Regions from separate parts of the Vibrio sp. ABH4_348 genome, predicted to be linked through region 2. Evidence: riboswitches for the same ligand, from Rfam matches in the RefSeq annotation. Region 2 holds a riboswitch; the other holds the start of a gene.
What was found. A riboswitch is a leader RNA that binds a small molecule or an ion and turns the genes downstream of it on or off. The one in region 2 is predicted to bind cyclic di-GMP.
Positions count from the first base shown of each region.

Region 1: another riboswitch for cyclic di-GMP. It lies ahead of ACXAFJ_RS04205 (TfoX/Sxy family DNA transformation protein); the one in region 2 lies ahead of gbpA (N-acetylglucosamine-binding protein GbpA).

Region 1 is NZ_JBSWVW010000001.1:906,594-914,456, forward strand. Features, by position in the region: gene glgA (glycogen synthase GlgA) at 1-1,354, shown strand, start outside; gene ACXAFJ_RS04190 (alpha/beta fold hydrolase) at 1,525-2,349, shown strand; gene ACXAFJ_RS04195 (putative signal transducing protein) at 2,367-2,678, opposite strand; gene ACXAFJ_RS04200 (TVP38/TMEM64 family protein) at 2,689-3,363, opposite strand; gene ACXAFJ_RS04205 (TfoX/Sxy family DNA transformation protein) at 3,559-4,149, opposite strand; cyclic di-GMP riboswitch class I at 4,254-4,369, opposite strand; gene purR (HTH-type transcriptional repressor PurR) at 4,559-5,563, opposite strand; gene elyC (envelope biogenesis factor ElyC) at 5,803-6,606, opposite strand; gene cmoM (tRNA uridine 5-oxyacetic acid(34) methyltransferase CmoM) at 6,719-7,507, shown strand; gene mukF (chromosome partition protein MukF) at 7,541-7,863, shown strand, end outside.
Region 2 is NZ_JBSWVW010000001.1:532,751-540,613, forward strand. Features, by position in the region: gene ACXAFJ_RS02485 (DUF3301 domain-containing protein) at 281-583, opposite strand; gene ACXAFJ_RS02490 (DUF3549 family protein) at 604-1,650, opposite strand; gene ACXAFJ_RS02495 (YqcC family protein) at 1,726-2,046, shown strand; gene truC (tRNA pseudouridine(65) synthase TruC) at 2,034-2,786, shown strand; gene gbpA (N-acetylglucosamine-binding protein GbpA) at 2,849-4,321, opposite strand; cyclic di-GMP riboswitch class I at 4,401-4,482, opposite strand; gene ACXAFJ_RS02510 (GGDEF domain-containing protein) at 4,715-5,776, opposite strand; gene ACXAFJ_RS02515 (hypothetical protein) at 5,993-6,400, shown strand; gene ACXAFJ_RS02520 (histidine ammonia-lyase) at 6,469-7,410, opposite strand; gene dxs (1-deoxy-D-xylulose-5-phosphate synthase) at 7,636-7,863, opposite strand, start outside.

The DNA of each region.
Region 1 (7,863 bases), 370 kb from region 2:
TAACTCTGCTGGGCACGACGTCAGAATTTGTTTGCCGTACTACCAAGCGATTCAATGTGAGAGTAAGCGACTGGTTATTGAAACTCAGCTTGAGGCCTGGCCATTCACCAGCTACAAAGTTTGGTTTACTGAGTTAGGTAATACACAGGTCTATCTCATCGAGTGCCCCCAATATTTTGACCGTCCCGAAATGTATGCCGAAAAAAATATCGCCTATGCCGATAATGGCGAGAGGTTCGCTTTTTTTTCTGCGGCAAGTCTAGATATGCTGCCTAAAATCGACTTTCGCCCATCGGTGATTCACGCAAATGATTGGCACACAGGATTAATCCCTTATTTTCTTAAGGAGCGCTACCGCAGTCACAACTTCTACTCATCAATACGGACAGTGTTGACTATCCATAACGCGGTTTTTAAAGGTGTGTTTGGATATGAGCAGCTGGAGTGTATCCCCGAATTTAAACAAAAACGGGTACCTGAGGCTGCAATTTCTGCGGATAGCCTGTCATTTCTCAAAGCTGGAGTGATGACAGCAGACAAAATCAATGCAGTGAGTCCATCGTATGCACGGGAGTTAACCAGTGATTTGGGCAGTCACGGAATGGGCAAAGAATTCCAACAACGCTCCGCTGACCTTACCGGTATTTTGAATGGTTGTGACTATTCTACTTGGCATCCTGAGCACGATTCTTACTTGGCCCAAGCTTACAATCATGATTTGGTGAGCTTTCGATTGGGTAAAAAAGTGAATAAGCGAGCTCTGCGAGCGGAAGTGGGATTACCGCAGACACAGGTTCCATTGTTTGGCATGGTATGTCGCTTAACCAATCAAAAAGGGCTGCATTACCTTATTCCAATTCTAGAGCCGTTTCTGCGCCATCAGGTTCAGGTCATCATAGTTGGCACTGGCGACCCGGTGATTGCCAGTCAGCTGCGACAACTGGCTGAACGTTTCCCGAAATCATTGCAGTTTATTGAAGCTTATGACGAAAGATTGGCTCATTTAGTGGAAGCAGGTAGTGACTTCTTTCTAATGCCTTCTGAGTTTGAGCCTTGTGGTCTAAATCAAATATACAGCTTGGCGTATGGTACGACCCCAATTGTCAGAGCGGTAGGGGGGCTCAAAGATACCGTGTCTGACTATTTTGGGGATGCTGATAATGGAACTGGATTTTCGTTCGAAGAGCCGAGTCCACAAGCCTTGTTGTTAACATTGCTCAGAGTGACACTACTCTTTGAACAAGAGCATGAAAATATTGAACAGATACAAAGGCGTGGAATGACACAAGATTTTAGCTGGGAACAATCCGCCCTACAGTATACGAACTTGTATAGCAGTGCCCTTAGCGGATAGTCGATAACAAGAGCGGTGACGGTCTTTAGTAGAACGTTGCCGATTCTTGATGACTGGGATGAACTTTAAACTTTGGCCTTGGCTGACAAGCGTCAATACTTGTTGAACCTCGCTTCTTGAAGCAACTTGGGTATATACTTGAACTAAGATTTAGTTCGCAGAGAGTTGTTGTGAGCACCGCAAACCCTTCATTACTTTTTCATCGCACCTATACACACCCACAAAGCCAAGAGTGGGTGGTTTTTATACATGGTGCTGGTGGTAGCTCGTCTATTTGGTTTAAACAGCTTAAAGCGTATAAAGAACGTTTTAATGTGCTCTTGGTTGATCTGAGAGGACATGGCAAATCGAATCAACTGCTTGCTGATTTGATGCAAAATCGCTACACATTTAAAACCGTATCCGATGATATCTTGCAGGTTCTCGACTATTTAAAAATCACTCGAGCTCATTTTGTTGGTATGTCTTTAGGGACCATCATTGTTAGAAATTTAGCGGAAATCGCACCACAACGTGTTAAGACTATGGTGTTGGGTGGTGCGGTTACGCGGTTAGATATTCGTTCTCAATTTTTGGCGCATGTCGGAAACTTAGGTAAGCACATCATTCCATACATGTGGTTGTATCGATTGTTCGCTTTCATCGTCATGCCGCAAAAAAATCAACGTGAGTCTCGACACCTCTTTATTCGCGAAGCCAAAAAGCTGTGCCAGAAAGAATTTAAACGTTGGTTTTCTATGGCGTTTGATGTCAATCCATTGATGCGGTATTTCAGAGAAAAACCTATCGCCATTCCGACACTCTATGTCATGGGAGATCGCGATTATATGTTTCTTACCCCGGTGCGTGACATGGTGAACCGACACCAAATGAGTGAGTTATACGAAATTACTGACTGTGGCCATGTCTGTAATGTTGAGAAGCCTGAAGAATTTAACCAACAGAGCATCGCGTTTATCGACCGAAATACAAGGAAAACAGACCTAACGATTTGATGACTGCAAACTACCCATCAGCTAGCCGCTTTACCGCATTGCCAGCAAAAATCAAACGCCCCATCATTGTCTTCCAAGCACTTGGCACATTTCCATGATGGTCGATGTTTCGCCGATTCATATTCACTAATGAGCTTAAGAGCGTGTTGTTGATCTGATAACCGTTCAATCACGACAGTGACCGCAGTATCTTCAGAGATCGGTACTTCACCATAAATACTACTAATACCATCACCACGAACCTGGCAGTCAATACCTGCAGATTGAAGTAAGCCTTGCACAATGTAGCACTCGGTGGGGAAGGTGCTCGAGAATACTTTTAAATCCATACAAGACAAATTAATTGGCTTGTGGGCGAAGCTTGTCCATAACCCATTTACTTAAAATCGGGAAAACGCCCAAAAGTACAAAAGAGGCGATAACCGCTGGAGAGACAATACCGGACAACGAATCGATTTGCGCGAGTTGAGTGCCCGCATTGAGGTATACCGCAGTGCCAGGCAACATACCAAGCTGACTAACCAAATAGAACTTAGATGTCTTAATTGGCGTTAATCCCATCAGCAAGTTAATCGCGAAAAACGGAAAGACAGGAATAAGACGCAATGAAAACAGGTAAAAGCTACCATCTTTTTCGATACCTTGATTAATGGTTTCCAGCTTAGAGCCGAAGCGATTTTGCACCCAATCGCGCAGTAGATAACGACTGCTCCAAAACGCAATCGTTGCGCCAATGGTACTGGCAAAAGAAACCAAAACAAGACTAGAGGTAAAGCCAAAAAGAGCCGCGCCTAATAATGTGACAACTGCTGCTCCAGGAATCGAAAGCGCTGTAATTAAAATGTAGACGGTGAAGTAGATAGCCGCAGACTGCCAGAAGTTGTTCTGGATGGTTTGGCTAAAATCCTGATGGTATTGCTTGGCATTTTCCAACGTAAACAAATGGCCAAACTGTGTTGATAACACGACAATGGCAATGACTAGCAATAAAGCGACGATCAGTTTTTTATTCATAGTTCTCTCAAACAACTTACATAACACACGCTGGCTTGAACTTACTTTACAAGTAGCTCTTATCTAACCATAAAATAAGACCGAAAATCCTCAAGAAAAATTCTGTTTAATTTTCATAGTTTCACTCTATTTGCCGTGAAAACAAAAAGACCACCGATTGGTGGTCTTCAACAAAGAATACTTAAGTCATGGGACTTAGTTGACTTGATGACTGAGTTCGTCGCGTCGTTCTTGCGGTATAACAGACCAGTGTTGCCCCAATATGGCACCTTCTAGGGCCCACAGCAGTTCGACACTGACCTCCGAGGAGTGAGTCTCTTGAATTGAGCGAAACGCCTCTACAGACCCAGCGTTTTCGAGCTGTTCTACCGTTTCAATTCCCGCTTTTTTCAGCATTCTTTCAGTCGCTAAACGCAAATTAGGGAGGTCTTTAAGACGGTTTGGTTTGGCTTGTTTCTGCTCTTGCTTTTCCTGGCGGGCTGATTCCAATGCCTCTTTAGCGACAACCAGCAGTTGCTCTTCAGAATCAAGCCATTGCTGAGGGACTGCAAAGTACTTAGTGACCACAGGGAATCCACGTTTTTTGTACACGTACGGTTCCAGATCAAGTTGTTTAAATTGCTTGGTAGTTGAATTATCTGCTCGAATATGGAGTTTATTGTTAACGACAAGTGCAAACATAACTTCGTTTACAAAAATGCCAAATCCACCGAACATTGAACGAGACTTAACAGTTCCAAACTGTTCGAATAGTCTCATTGAGTCTTTGAGTATTGGTTTATCCATGCTGTAGTTTCTCGGTTCTAGCTATGCCACCAATCAGGTCCGAGAGATTAGCAAATCGATGCAAAATGAATGTCAACTGGATGTAAACAATCTGCATTTTTACCATCGGCAACCCCGCTACCTTTCTATGTTGAAGACACATACTGCAGTCATACTTCTTCACAGATTCAGGCCGGAAGCTTTGCGTCCCATCCTTTCGAATGGTTTGCCCTGTGCGTGGCGGAAATCAGTGATTAAAGGATAAAATAAAATTTTGGGTAATTATCACACTACCGTGATGCATTTGTGATTGCAGTCACAATATATTTTATGCTCATCAGTCGGTCTTGCTATTAATGCCTGTCTGTCTCTCACTTTGTGCATAAAATTGCCTAAAAACTCGCACTTTTACACTTGTATGCTAAGGCGCCTATTTCAAGCGTTTAACGGTGTCACGAACCACAATTTCAGGTTGCATTTCGAAGACTCGTTTTTCATGAGCGCGATCTTTGATGCGTTCCAATAAGATTTCAAATGCATTTTTACCCACACGACGTTTGGGTTGGTGTATGGTGGTCAAAGGCGGTGAAAAGTACTCGGCCAGTTCGATATTGTCGTAACCAATCACAGAAATATCGTCTGGGACCTTCACGCCTTTTTGTTGCAGGCGGCTCATCAAGCCAAGTGCCATAGTGTCATTGAAGCAAAAAATTGCGGTTGGCTTTTTATCCATGGCAATAATTTTGTCGGCTGCTAATACGGCAGTATCACATTCGAAATTGCCTTCCAAAATCCAATCATCTTCAACAGTCAAATTGGCTTCATTCATTGCGCGTTTAAAACCGGCAATACGTTCTTTACACGCTGCGGTTTCAAAATAGCCACTTAAACACGCAATGTCCTTATGGCCACTGTCGATGAGATATTTTGTCGCTAGATAGCCGCCTTCTTCTGAATTATCTATGATTTTGTCCGCATGTGAACTTTCTGGTCCCCAATCCATCACCACCTTCGGGATGTCTGATTGGCGATCTAACATTTCAGATAGTTCCTGAGTTAAATCAGAACACATGACTAACATGCCATCCACGCGTTTTTCAGCGAGCATACGGATGTAATCACGTTGTTTTTCATAGATACGGCCGGTGTTACACAAAATCAGAGTGTAACCTTGGCGATAACAATAACTTTCTACTCCGTCGATGACTTCTGAGAAAAATGGGTTAGTCGACTGTGTGACTAGCATGCCGATAGTACGTGTAGAATTGCATTTCAGACTGCGTGCAACTGCACTCGGCGCGTAGTTGAGTTCTTTAACGGCTTCCATCACCTTCTCTTGGGTCGCGTCCGCGACAAAACGAGTCTTGTTGATTACGTGTGACACAGTGGTCGTTGAAACGCCGGCTAAACGAGCCACGTCTTTGATGGTAGCCATAGGTTGGTCCTGTTGTGTTATGCCTTTACTCTAATAATACACCGATCGCAGCAGAGTGAATGCGATTGCAATGGGTGTTAAAGGTCTTAATGAAACAAGAAAACCGCTGTTTTCAGCGGTTTTCTCGAATTTAGCGTCAATTATTCGCAATTTTGAACGATTTTAGACATTAATCGAAACGCTGGCAATAGATTGCACGGGTGAAGTAATGCACTTTATAAATGCAATCGTTTGGCTTTTTAAACTTTGGATTCCGATGCTTCAATCACCACTTCTTCGTAGCTTGATGCCCAGTTTCGCAGTTGCTGCCAGATTCGACCCAATGTTTCGTGCCAGTATCTTTCTGTCTGCTCTAAATACTTACCTTTTGGGGTGTACTTTTCCCATGGCGCATCGATATTCTTTTGTGCCAGAAAATTGGTTGGCGCCGCATACGGGTCAAGACCAGCCGAGTTGAATTCGAGCAGGGCACGTTTCATGTGACTTGCCGACGTTACCACCACTAAACGCTTTTGCAAGACAAATGCAGCAGCTTGGCGGGCTTCTTCCCAGGTATCTTTGGCTGTCTCGAGTAAGATAATGTCGGATTTTGATACGCCAAGTGCCAGTGCAACTTTGGCCATCATTCGTGCATTACTTACTTCAGAGCCTGCCGCATAACCAGACAAGATTAGTTTTGCACCGGGGTACATGCGCAGAATTCGTATGCCTTCTGTTAGTCGCATCAAACCAGTTCGACTGAGCTCAGAAGTGGGGGGGATGTCGTCGTCGACCACATGGCCACTCCCTAATACCATCACAAAATCGATCGGTTCATCAACGGGAAAAAACGCCGAATACTGTCTTTCGAGCGGCATAAGAAGTCGAGATGAAACGGGTTGGAATGCGATAAGAAAAATACCGACAAAAGATAACAATACCACCATACAGCCCGTTTTCTGGCGAGTGGTGAACATGATTAACATCAGCCCGAAAAAACCAATGATAAGCATGGCCGGTAACGGCATAAGTAATGCTGACACTACTTTTTTCAGCTCAAACATAATCAATTAGCCCGAAAAAACATCAATTGAATGTAAAAAAAGTCGAAGGCGCTTTATTCCTGAAGCGCTTATGACAGAATAGCGGAATCCGAACCATGATAGCGCAGCACCTGTGACAGAAGACCGCAATTTCGACGACATTGCCCACAAATTTGCAAAAAACATCTACGGGTCTGACAAAGGTGAGATTCGGCAAGTGGTTGTTTGGCAAGATATTAGCCGAGTTCTCGATACATTAAAAGCGTCAACATCAAGCTTGAACGTACTAGATGCAGGCGGTGGCTTGGCTCAAGTGTCTCAGAAAATCGCTACACTAGGCCATCAAATTACACTGTGTGATCTTTCTTCTGAAATGCTTAAGTTGGCGGAAGCGGAGATTGCAAAAAATGGGTTGAGTGATCAGTATCGGCTAATTCATTCTGCTATCCAAACTTTGTCAGACAAGGTAACTGAGCGATATGACTTAGTCTTGTTTCACGCCGTCATGGAGTGGTTGGAAGACCCCAAATCCGTGTTGGAACAAGTACTCGATTACGTTAAACCGGGCGGGTTTGCATCAGTGATGTTCTACAACCAACATGGATTGGTTTATAAAAATGTGGTGTGTGGCAATATTCCGCATGTTTTGCAAGGAATGCCACACAGAAAGCGCTTTAAGTTACAGCCTAAACAAGGCCTTTGGCCAGAAGATGTATATAAATGGGTTGAAGCAACGGGTTGTGAAATTATTGAGAAAACCGGTATTCGCTGTTTCAGCGATTACATTGGCAACCAAGAATACATGGGCGATTATAGTCCAGAGCAAGTCTTGGAACTAGAGACCAACTTCTGCCGTCAAGAACCCTATCGTTCAATGGGGCGATACATTCACGTGACAGCAAGAAAACCCTTACACACTTAACGTCTTTGAAGTGTGCAAAAGCTAGGTAACAACATGAGTGAACAAACAACTGCGCTCATGGAGCAATCCTTAGACGAGTTAGTCGGTTGGGTAAAACAGCACGACTTTTCTCTCAACCTCTCCACAGAAAGACTGGCATTTGTCATTGCGCTTTCTGTCTTAAGCCAAGAACGATATGACGAAGAGCTTGGAGAAGGTGAGCTTCATGATGCGTTTGCCATTGTCAGCGACTTATTCCCTGACACTGGTAGTACGTCAGCCTTTCGGGCAAACAATGCGATTAATGATTTGGTTCAACAACGTTTGTTGAGCCGGTTTACCAGCGAAGTCACCGATGGGGCGAGTATTTATCGACT
Region 2 (7,863 bases):
CGGATTCGATACTCGAACGCACTAAGGAAAGCGGCATAAGGATAGGTTCACTAGGATGTGAATCAAGGACACCACTCAAGGATGGGTGATGATAAAAGCTCGGATAGCTTTTCTTCAGGACGAACAAGGACACCGCTAGGACGGCGAAGATAGGATTGGTAGCAGGAATCTACCCAGTCATGGAAGAGGCAGGGAGCACCAGTCAGCAAGGAAACTGAAAAGTCGTATTTGGCCCCGATTGTTATCGGGGCTTTCTTTTATCTGAATTTGTCCAGAGCATTTATTCCACCCGGTGAGCGGGTAATGAGACATCGTACAGATAATGACCTTTCATTAAAATTTCACCGACGTAGCAGTCATCTCCCAGTGACGAGAATTCAAACTCGTAAACACTGTGCCAATTCCATTTTCCCTGTTTGTCCTTCAGACGATGACCTTTAAACGCGATACTCAGCAACTGCAAGTTGAGCTGCTGACATTTTTGTTTCGCACGATATTGAGCTAATTCGGCTTGCTTCCGATGTTGCCAAAACAAGAAGCCAGCGAATGCCAGTCCTAGTATTGCAAATAGATTTCCTATCATTGTTTATTCCCTATCACTGACTATTGAACACCACTTTTAGCCGTAGTTTGCAATTGTAATAGCGCTTGTGCCAATTCAGGGGATGGACTGGTGTGCAGTAAAGGAAGCAACACCAGTCGTAATTCTGGGAGCATCACCAGATCGGCAAACACCTGATTAAAAAGAGCTTGATTGTTGGTTTGTGCCAGTCGCAACAAAAACAGCTGTGCTGAAGACTGATCGGCCAATAAATGCCAACAACGTCCTGCAATGGCAATCAACATTTCTTGATGAGACAGAGAAGGGCTGTTTAGGATCTGTTTTAACACAGGTTGAGCGACGGCTTTTTCCGCACCAGCGAGTGCTCTCATGTAAGCAGCAAGCAAGAAAATATCACTGTCTTTTTGCTCAATGATATCGGTCGCGAGTTCGGCTAAACGAACGGCTAACTTTTCTGGCAGACCAACATGCTCTAGGGCCCCAAGAAGGGCATAAAGTGGTTCATTTGGTAGTTGGCTGACCGCCTTGCGCATCAAGGTACCGTTGTTTTCGTTTGCCAAGCGGGCACAGATATCGGTAATGCCTTGCAGTCCGACACTTTGCCAATTGTTCCAGCCGATACCACCAGAGAAATAGTGTTGAGCATGTTCATAGTAGGCACTGGCTGGTAGGTTGAGCTGACCGCGGATCAAGCTGTGTAGCATCGCCATTTTATCTTCGCTGGGTTTGAACGTGTATGGGTTGTTGGCCAGTTTTTGTTCCGTTTCTTCATCCATTTCCTTGGACAAACGTGAACCCATGGCTTCCAATACATATTTGATAAAGTTACTGGTATCAGCTGGCTTGATCAGACCGCGTTCATCTAACTCAAATTTAAGAAACCAAATCCAAGGTTGTTGGTCTTGGTTCCAATAGACTACCGCTAAGTGGGCCTTACGTTGGCTAGGAAACGGGTAGGCTTGTTTACCTTGTTCAATATTCTCAAAGTCTCGAGCCTCAATTGGGCAAATTCGACGTCCTAAATCGAATACCTGGTAATTATTTTCACTGTGAGTAAGCAGTGCGGTTAGCGTTTTAAGAGCTTCCATTTTTCCGAGTTCCGAGAGGTTTTAAAAATAAAGTGGTATTCTACCCACCTTTTTACCGCTGTGGATAACAAAAGCGTGAATAAGCGTAACTCAATGGTCATAACTCAGCTTCAAGCGTTACGAATGGCGTTGTCGGAAGCCAACCTCTGGAGCCCTACTAAACCTGAAAGTGCGGCGTTGCGTAGCGGTGTCCCTTTTGCCGCCGATGCATTACAGCCAGAGCAGTGGTTGCAATGGGTGTTCATTCCTAAGTTTAGCGAAATCATTGAATCTGATTCGCCTTTGCCACTTGGGTTTGAAATGACGCCTTATTTCGATGAGGTTTGGAAAGAGCAGCAGAATGTAAGCCAAGTTCTATCTATTATCAAAGAGATCGATACCCTGTGTCAGAAGTAGAATCCCCATCCGATTTTGAATTGGAAATAGTTTATCAAGATCAATGGCTGGTAGCGGTAAACAAACCGGCAGGCATGTTGGTTCACCGCAGTTGGTTAGACAAACATGAAACTCGCTTTGTCATGCAGACGCTGAGAGACCAAATAGGACAACACGTTTTCCCCGTTCATCGTTTAGATAGACCGACTTCAGGTGTGTTGTTATTTGCGCTTTCTAGTGAAGTTGCCTCGCAGTGCATGCCGATCTTTGCCGAACACAACATTGAAAAGACATACCACGCGATTGTACGAGGGTGGATTACGGAAGCCGCTCGCTTAGACTATGCGCTGAGTGTTGAGCATGACAAAATTGCCGACAAGTTTGCGACTCAGGAAAAAGAGGCGCAGTCTGCAATTACCGATTATCGTTCTTTGGAAAAGGTAGAAGTGCCACACTCAACCGGAAGGTACCCAACCAGCCGTTACAGTTTGATTGAACTCAAGCCACTGACGGGACGAAAACACCAACTTAGGCGGCATATGCACCACCTAAGTCACCCGATTATCGGTGATACTAGCCACGGAGATGGTCGTCATAATCGCTTGTATCGAGAGCACTACGACATTCATCGATTATTGCTGCACGCGACGAGTCTAGCGTTTAAGCATCCGGTGACCAATGACGCGATCAAGATTGAAGCGGGTTTTGATGAAAATTGGTTACGGCTTTTTGAAAGCTTTCATTGGTCAGCTCCCAAATAAACCCAATCCAGAAAAAGAAGCCCGAACCTTGGTTCGGGCTTCTTGTTTGTTGGCGTGCGCTTTTAGTGAGCGTGAACTTCTTCCCAGGCCATAGTCCAATACAAACCTACACCGGGTTCAAATTGGTTCGACCCCGCAGAGTACTGCACACAGTAGCCGTTGTTTGGCCAAGGCTTACACTGATAGTTTTTACCGTTTTTGGGTTGGAAAACCACCGTGCCTGCTTTATAGCTTGTTAGGCTGTCAGGGAAGGTGTATTCCGCACTACCTGGGTTACCTCCTGGGTTGTCACCACCACCCGGCTCCCCTGGATTGGTATCTTGGTTGAAGATGTTTAGGTGAAAGCCTTTTTGAGCTTGAGAGCCGTTCTCCGCCAAGTGACTTACTGTCAAGTTGTAGTGGCCGGCTTTGGCATTTGGATACGGCAATTCAAAAGCGGTGTGTCCCACCTCAACTTGTTTTTCCAACTTGGCAACAGTATGAGTACCTTGATTGAGCGTCACGGTTACTTTTGCTGCCATATCGGTATCAAAATTAAACGCAAAGTTAACCGCGTCATTTTCGACAAAGTATCGATGCCCAATGCCCGTGATAGAAACATTGGCGGCGGGAGGCGGCGCTATTTTATAGCCAATTTCTACGCGCTCTATGCCAGAACCTGACTGAGCGTAGATTTCATTTTTACCGGAAATCGGTTGAACCTGATTGTCTTTATCCAGTAGTCCCGCTTGCATCCAAGATTGGCTTTGATTGATTTTTTCCGCAAGTAGCTTAGGCCAGGTGTTTTTGTCTCCTTGCTGAGCCGTTTCAATCAAAAGCTCTACAGCGAGTGACGTGATTTCACCTGAGCCACTAAATACGCGAGCAATCGCTTTGTCGCCGACGGCCAAGTCATGACTGGCATGGATGTCACCCACATCATTCCATTGCACGTCCCCGGCATTGCCATTATCGATCATCACATCGATAACATTGTAAAAACTCATTGGCGTATCGCCGACATCCCACACCCCCATCACAATGTGGTAACCGCTGCGATCAGCAGGAACATTACACAAATGAGTCAAGGTACGTGGTGGCTGTCTAAAGTTGCCTGAATAGCTACAAAATGGCACAGACTCAAACTGCGCGCGAGTGAGCGGTTGGTTGGGGTTCCAATCTTTTTTGGTGATGAAATAGCGCCAATCGCGAGTTGAGTGAGCGGCAGTAAAAGTCCAAGTAAACTCGTTGGCGCCTGATTTTATAGGGCGTTTAGTCCAGCGGTTTACCGTCTGTGCATCCAGAGGCGAGAATACGCGCAACCCCGCGCTCGCTAATTGGCCGTCAGCTGGGCCCGTTTCAGGGTAGCGATCTACCCCTTCTAAACTTTGAGGTTCATAAACGACAGAACCACAACTGGTATTTTCGCCTTTGCGACACAGAAAACCACGCGATTCAGGTTTGCTGATGTAACCGTGGGCATAGGTGGTGGTTGAGAAACTTGAAAGTGTACCTGCGGCAATAATTGGTAAGCAGGTGAGAATGGCTTTTTTCATACGGGTCCTTGTTATCTTGATAATCGACAACTGTACGGACAAGACCTGAGGTGAGACATGGCAAGAGGCCCATTGTTTCTATTGCAACCCCGCTGTCATAGCTATGCCGTAGACCGGTGGCTTTGCGTCCTGCACTTTCGAACAGTTTGCCGATGTGAATTGAAATAAACACTGATACACAAGACGTTTTGAATTGTGTGAGCTGCAGTGATTCAAATCTTAAAAGCAGGGCGACTATATATGCGATTTGGTAATGAAAGAAAGGCTTTATCGGTACGTTGGGTTATAAAATGGAGCAATGTTCCAGTTTTGTTTTAAGCTATTGTAAATATTGTAAATAAATATCAATTTAGCTCGCAAAAATCGTTGGCTTAAAAGATACGTTTTGTGTCTCTAATTCAAAAAGGTTGTTTTACATTGTCCTTTTCCAGCGGCTTTAGCGTCGTACATTGCTTGATCAGCTGCTTTTTTTAACACTTCTAATCTAGTGTCTGGGTTTGTTGTGAATGCTATACCAATCGATGCGGAAACATTGAAATTATCACCGCTTAGCGAATTTAGTGATTTGATTTTAAGAATAATATTTTCAGCGGTATAAATGGATTTCTCTAGTGTCGTTTGGCAAACAGCGACAAGAAATTCATCACCACCCAATCTGCAGCTCCATCCAGTTTCTTTGCATTGCGTATGGATTACATTGGCAACCGCTTTTAAGCACTCGTCACCTATGTCGTGCCCCTTAGAGTCATTAAGCTGTTTAAATCCATCGAGGTCGATAAACAAAAGTGATACTGGTGAAGAGGGTGTGCACATTCTGCTGCGAAACGCTCTGAAGTTCATCATATTAGTTAATTCATCATGCTCAGCTTGATGCATTAACTGTTTTTTTTGTTGTTGAAGTTTCAAAAGCGATAGGCGCAAGCGTTCTCGGTAGCTAATGAGCGTGTAGCCTGTTATCCAAACACATAATGTTAGACAAAAGCCATAAACCAACCAGTGTTTGTATGAGTATAGTAAGGCATCAACATTAACCTGATAGCTTAGCTTTCCATCGATAAACAAATAGGCAATAAAAGCAATGCTGCAAGGGACTGTAGCTAGAACATAGAGGAAAACCCTAGGAGAACTGAACAGTGCCAGTATGAATATAGCTATTGGCAGAAAGTAAACAGAACCAGCCAATGGGCCTAAAGTAAGAAAACCTGCCAAGAAGATCAAAATATTAACGCTGAAAAGCGAAATTGCACAATACTTGATTGAAAGCTTGGATGAAGATATTGCTAGCGTTATCAAACAGAGAACCAACGCCAGTTGTATAGCGTCACGGTTTGACCATCCGAGTTCTTCAGTTCTTAAAACAGATAAAGCCAAAGTGATCAGAGACAACGACGCTTCGAGCCAACAAATCAGATGAATAATCTTTCTGTTTAGTAGTGAGTCAGTGTCTAAGGTCATAGATTATCCACGTTATAAGCGACCAATATTCAAAGTGGAGGTTGGTCAATGTCTTACTAATGAGAATTCGATCTTAACATTTTGTTTTGATATAGATAATGATTGAATCGTAAGTAAATGATTATAAAATTTGTGACCAGCGTCTTGTCTAGCAGTATAGCTGAAAGACCTAAGGAGATTGGCTCAAGGATTGAACTCATTGTTTTTGGAAATACTATGACTGTTAAATTCCTAGCTGTTTCATTTCTCACCGTATCTATTGTAGGTTGCACGGGCCTCAAGTATTCAAACGTTAAACTATCGGAAGCCGATAAGTTAACTTTGTGTGATATGTCTTACAATAGTGAAGAGGCATCCAACCAATATCGAGCTCGCTTGGAGTTAGAGATGCGAGGCGAAAATTGGCAATCAGGCGATTGTCAGTATTTTGCTAGAGATGAAAAAACGAGAAGAGCCCAAACCGGTATGCCAGTGCCGTTGCCAATACACGAGCCGTCTTGGGATAAACGTGCTAAGGCTTTCAATCAGGCCAAAGATTCGGCGGTGCCGAGTTCTGTAAGCGAGTCCTCAGAAGCCACTTTTGAAATTAATGCTGACACCATTAAAAAATGGCTAGACTTTTAAGTTAATAAGTCTCTGAATTAAAGAGCCATCTCTAAGAAAAGAGATGGCTTTTTTTATTGGATTGGCCGTTAGTTGGTGAGATGCCACTTCTTAATATAATCAGCAAGAGGTTTGAAAGCTGGGTTAGACCAATTAATCGCATTAGCGGTACCTTGACCTATTAACCCTGTGTTTTGAAACACTGTACCACTAGAGCCTTTAAGCTCTCCAATTTCAGCTTTGCTTGGGTCGAGCATATATTCATAGGCAAGCCCAATAATCGCCCCTGGGTTTAAATCAGAGTTCAAGCTATGAATTGGGTCTAAGCTACCTTTACCTTCGGTATCTTCCGAGCTTATTGGGCAAGTATTTGCTAGGAGTTGTCCATTGCCATAGTTACAAGGATTGTAAAGTAAATGTTCAGGGAGACCAGATGACGCTTGGACGGAGAGGATAGCTAAGAAGGCTTGATAGGCCGCCTTAAGTTCAACGCCAGCTGTCGTATTGCTATTTCCGTCAATGTAATAATCAAATAGTTGAATCAACTTTTGGTAAGTTGTTAATTTCAGCGTTTCGTCTTTCCCAGCAAGGTTGGTGTAGACCAACTCGATACCATCTAGGACTTTAGGTACGCCATTTCTTGAGTTCATGCTGTCTGCAAGTTTGAGAACAAAACTGTCGTAAGTACTCGGTGAGCTTGGGTTTGGTTCATCAGCCATCAATCCAATAACAATTCGTTTTTGATTGTAGAGAGCTCTTGTTTGGTTACTCGATTTTGAAAAGTATTGAGATACTTGGTCTTTAACGCGTTGATGTTGCTCATCGGTGATTCCGGTATCAAGTTTTAATACGTAAACTCCTGTTTTAAAATGACAATTTGGCACATCAATGTCTGAGGTACAATTTTCGACAGAGCTGTAAATGTTGACGGTGCTTTGCGGGGAATCTGTGGAAGCTTGGTCAACATTGCACGCAGTTAGAAGAAGAGAAACTGCAAAGGTGGAAAGGTTACGATAAAAGTGTAATTTCATAAGTTACTGCATATCACTCAATCTAGACTCCTTAATGATTGAGTAAATTTCGTTTGTGGCGTTGGTAAATCCCACTCCAACGACTTAGAGTTAGTTTATTATTTCAAGGTGTAAAATAAATGAGAATAATCAAAAAAATGAGTGTTTTGAGGGGGTAATAGTTCTTTTTTGGAAATAAAAACGCCCGGTGTAAAACCGAGCGTTAAGTTGAGAGCTTGGTAAAAACTACTTGTCCAAATATCGTTGAATTTGCTTTTGTATACCGGGGGCATCCAGCTCAAGTTCAGCGTACACTTGTTGCTGTGTACCTTGGGCAATAAACTTGTCAGGTAAGCCTAAGTTAAGCGTTGGTACCATGAGCTTTTCTTTCATTAAGAATTCAATAACGCCTGCACCAGCGCCACCAGCAATCGCATTTTCTTCAACCGTAACCAACACATCATGATCGGCCGC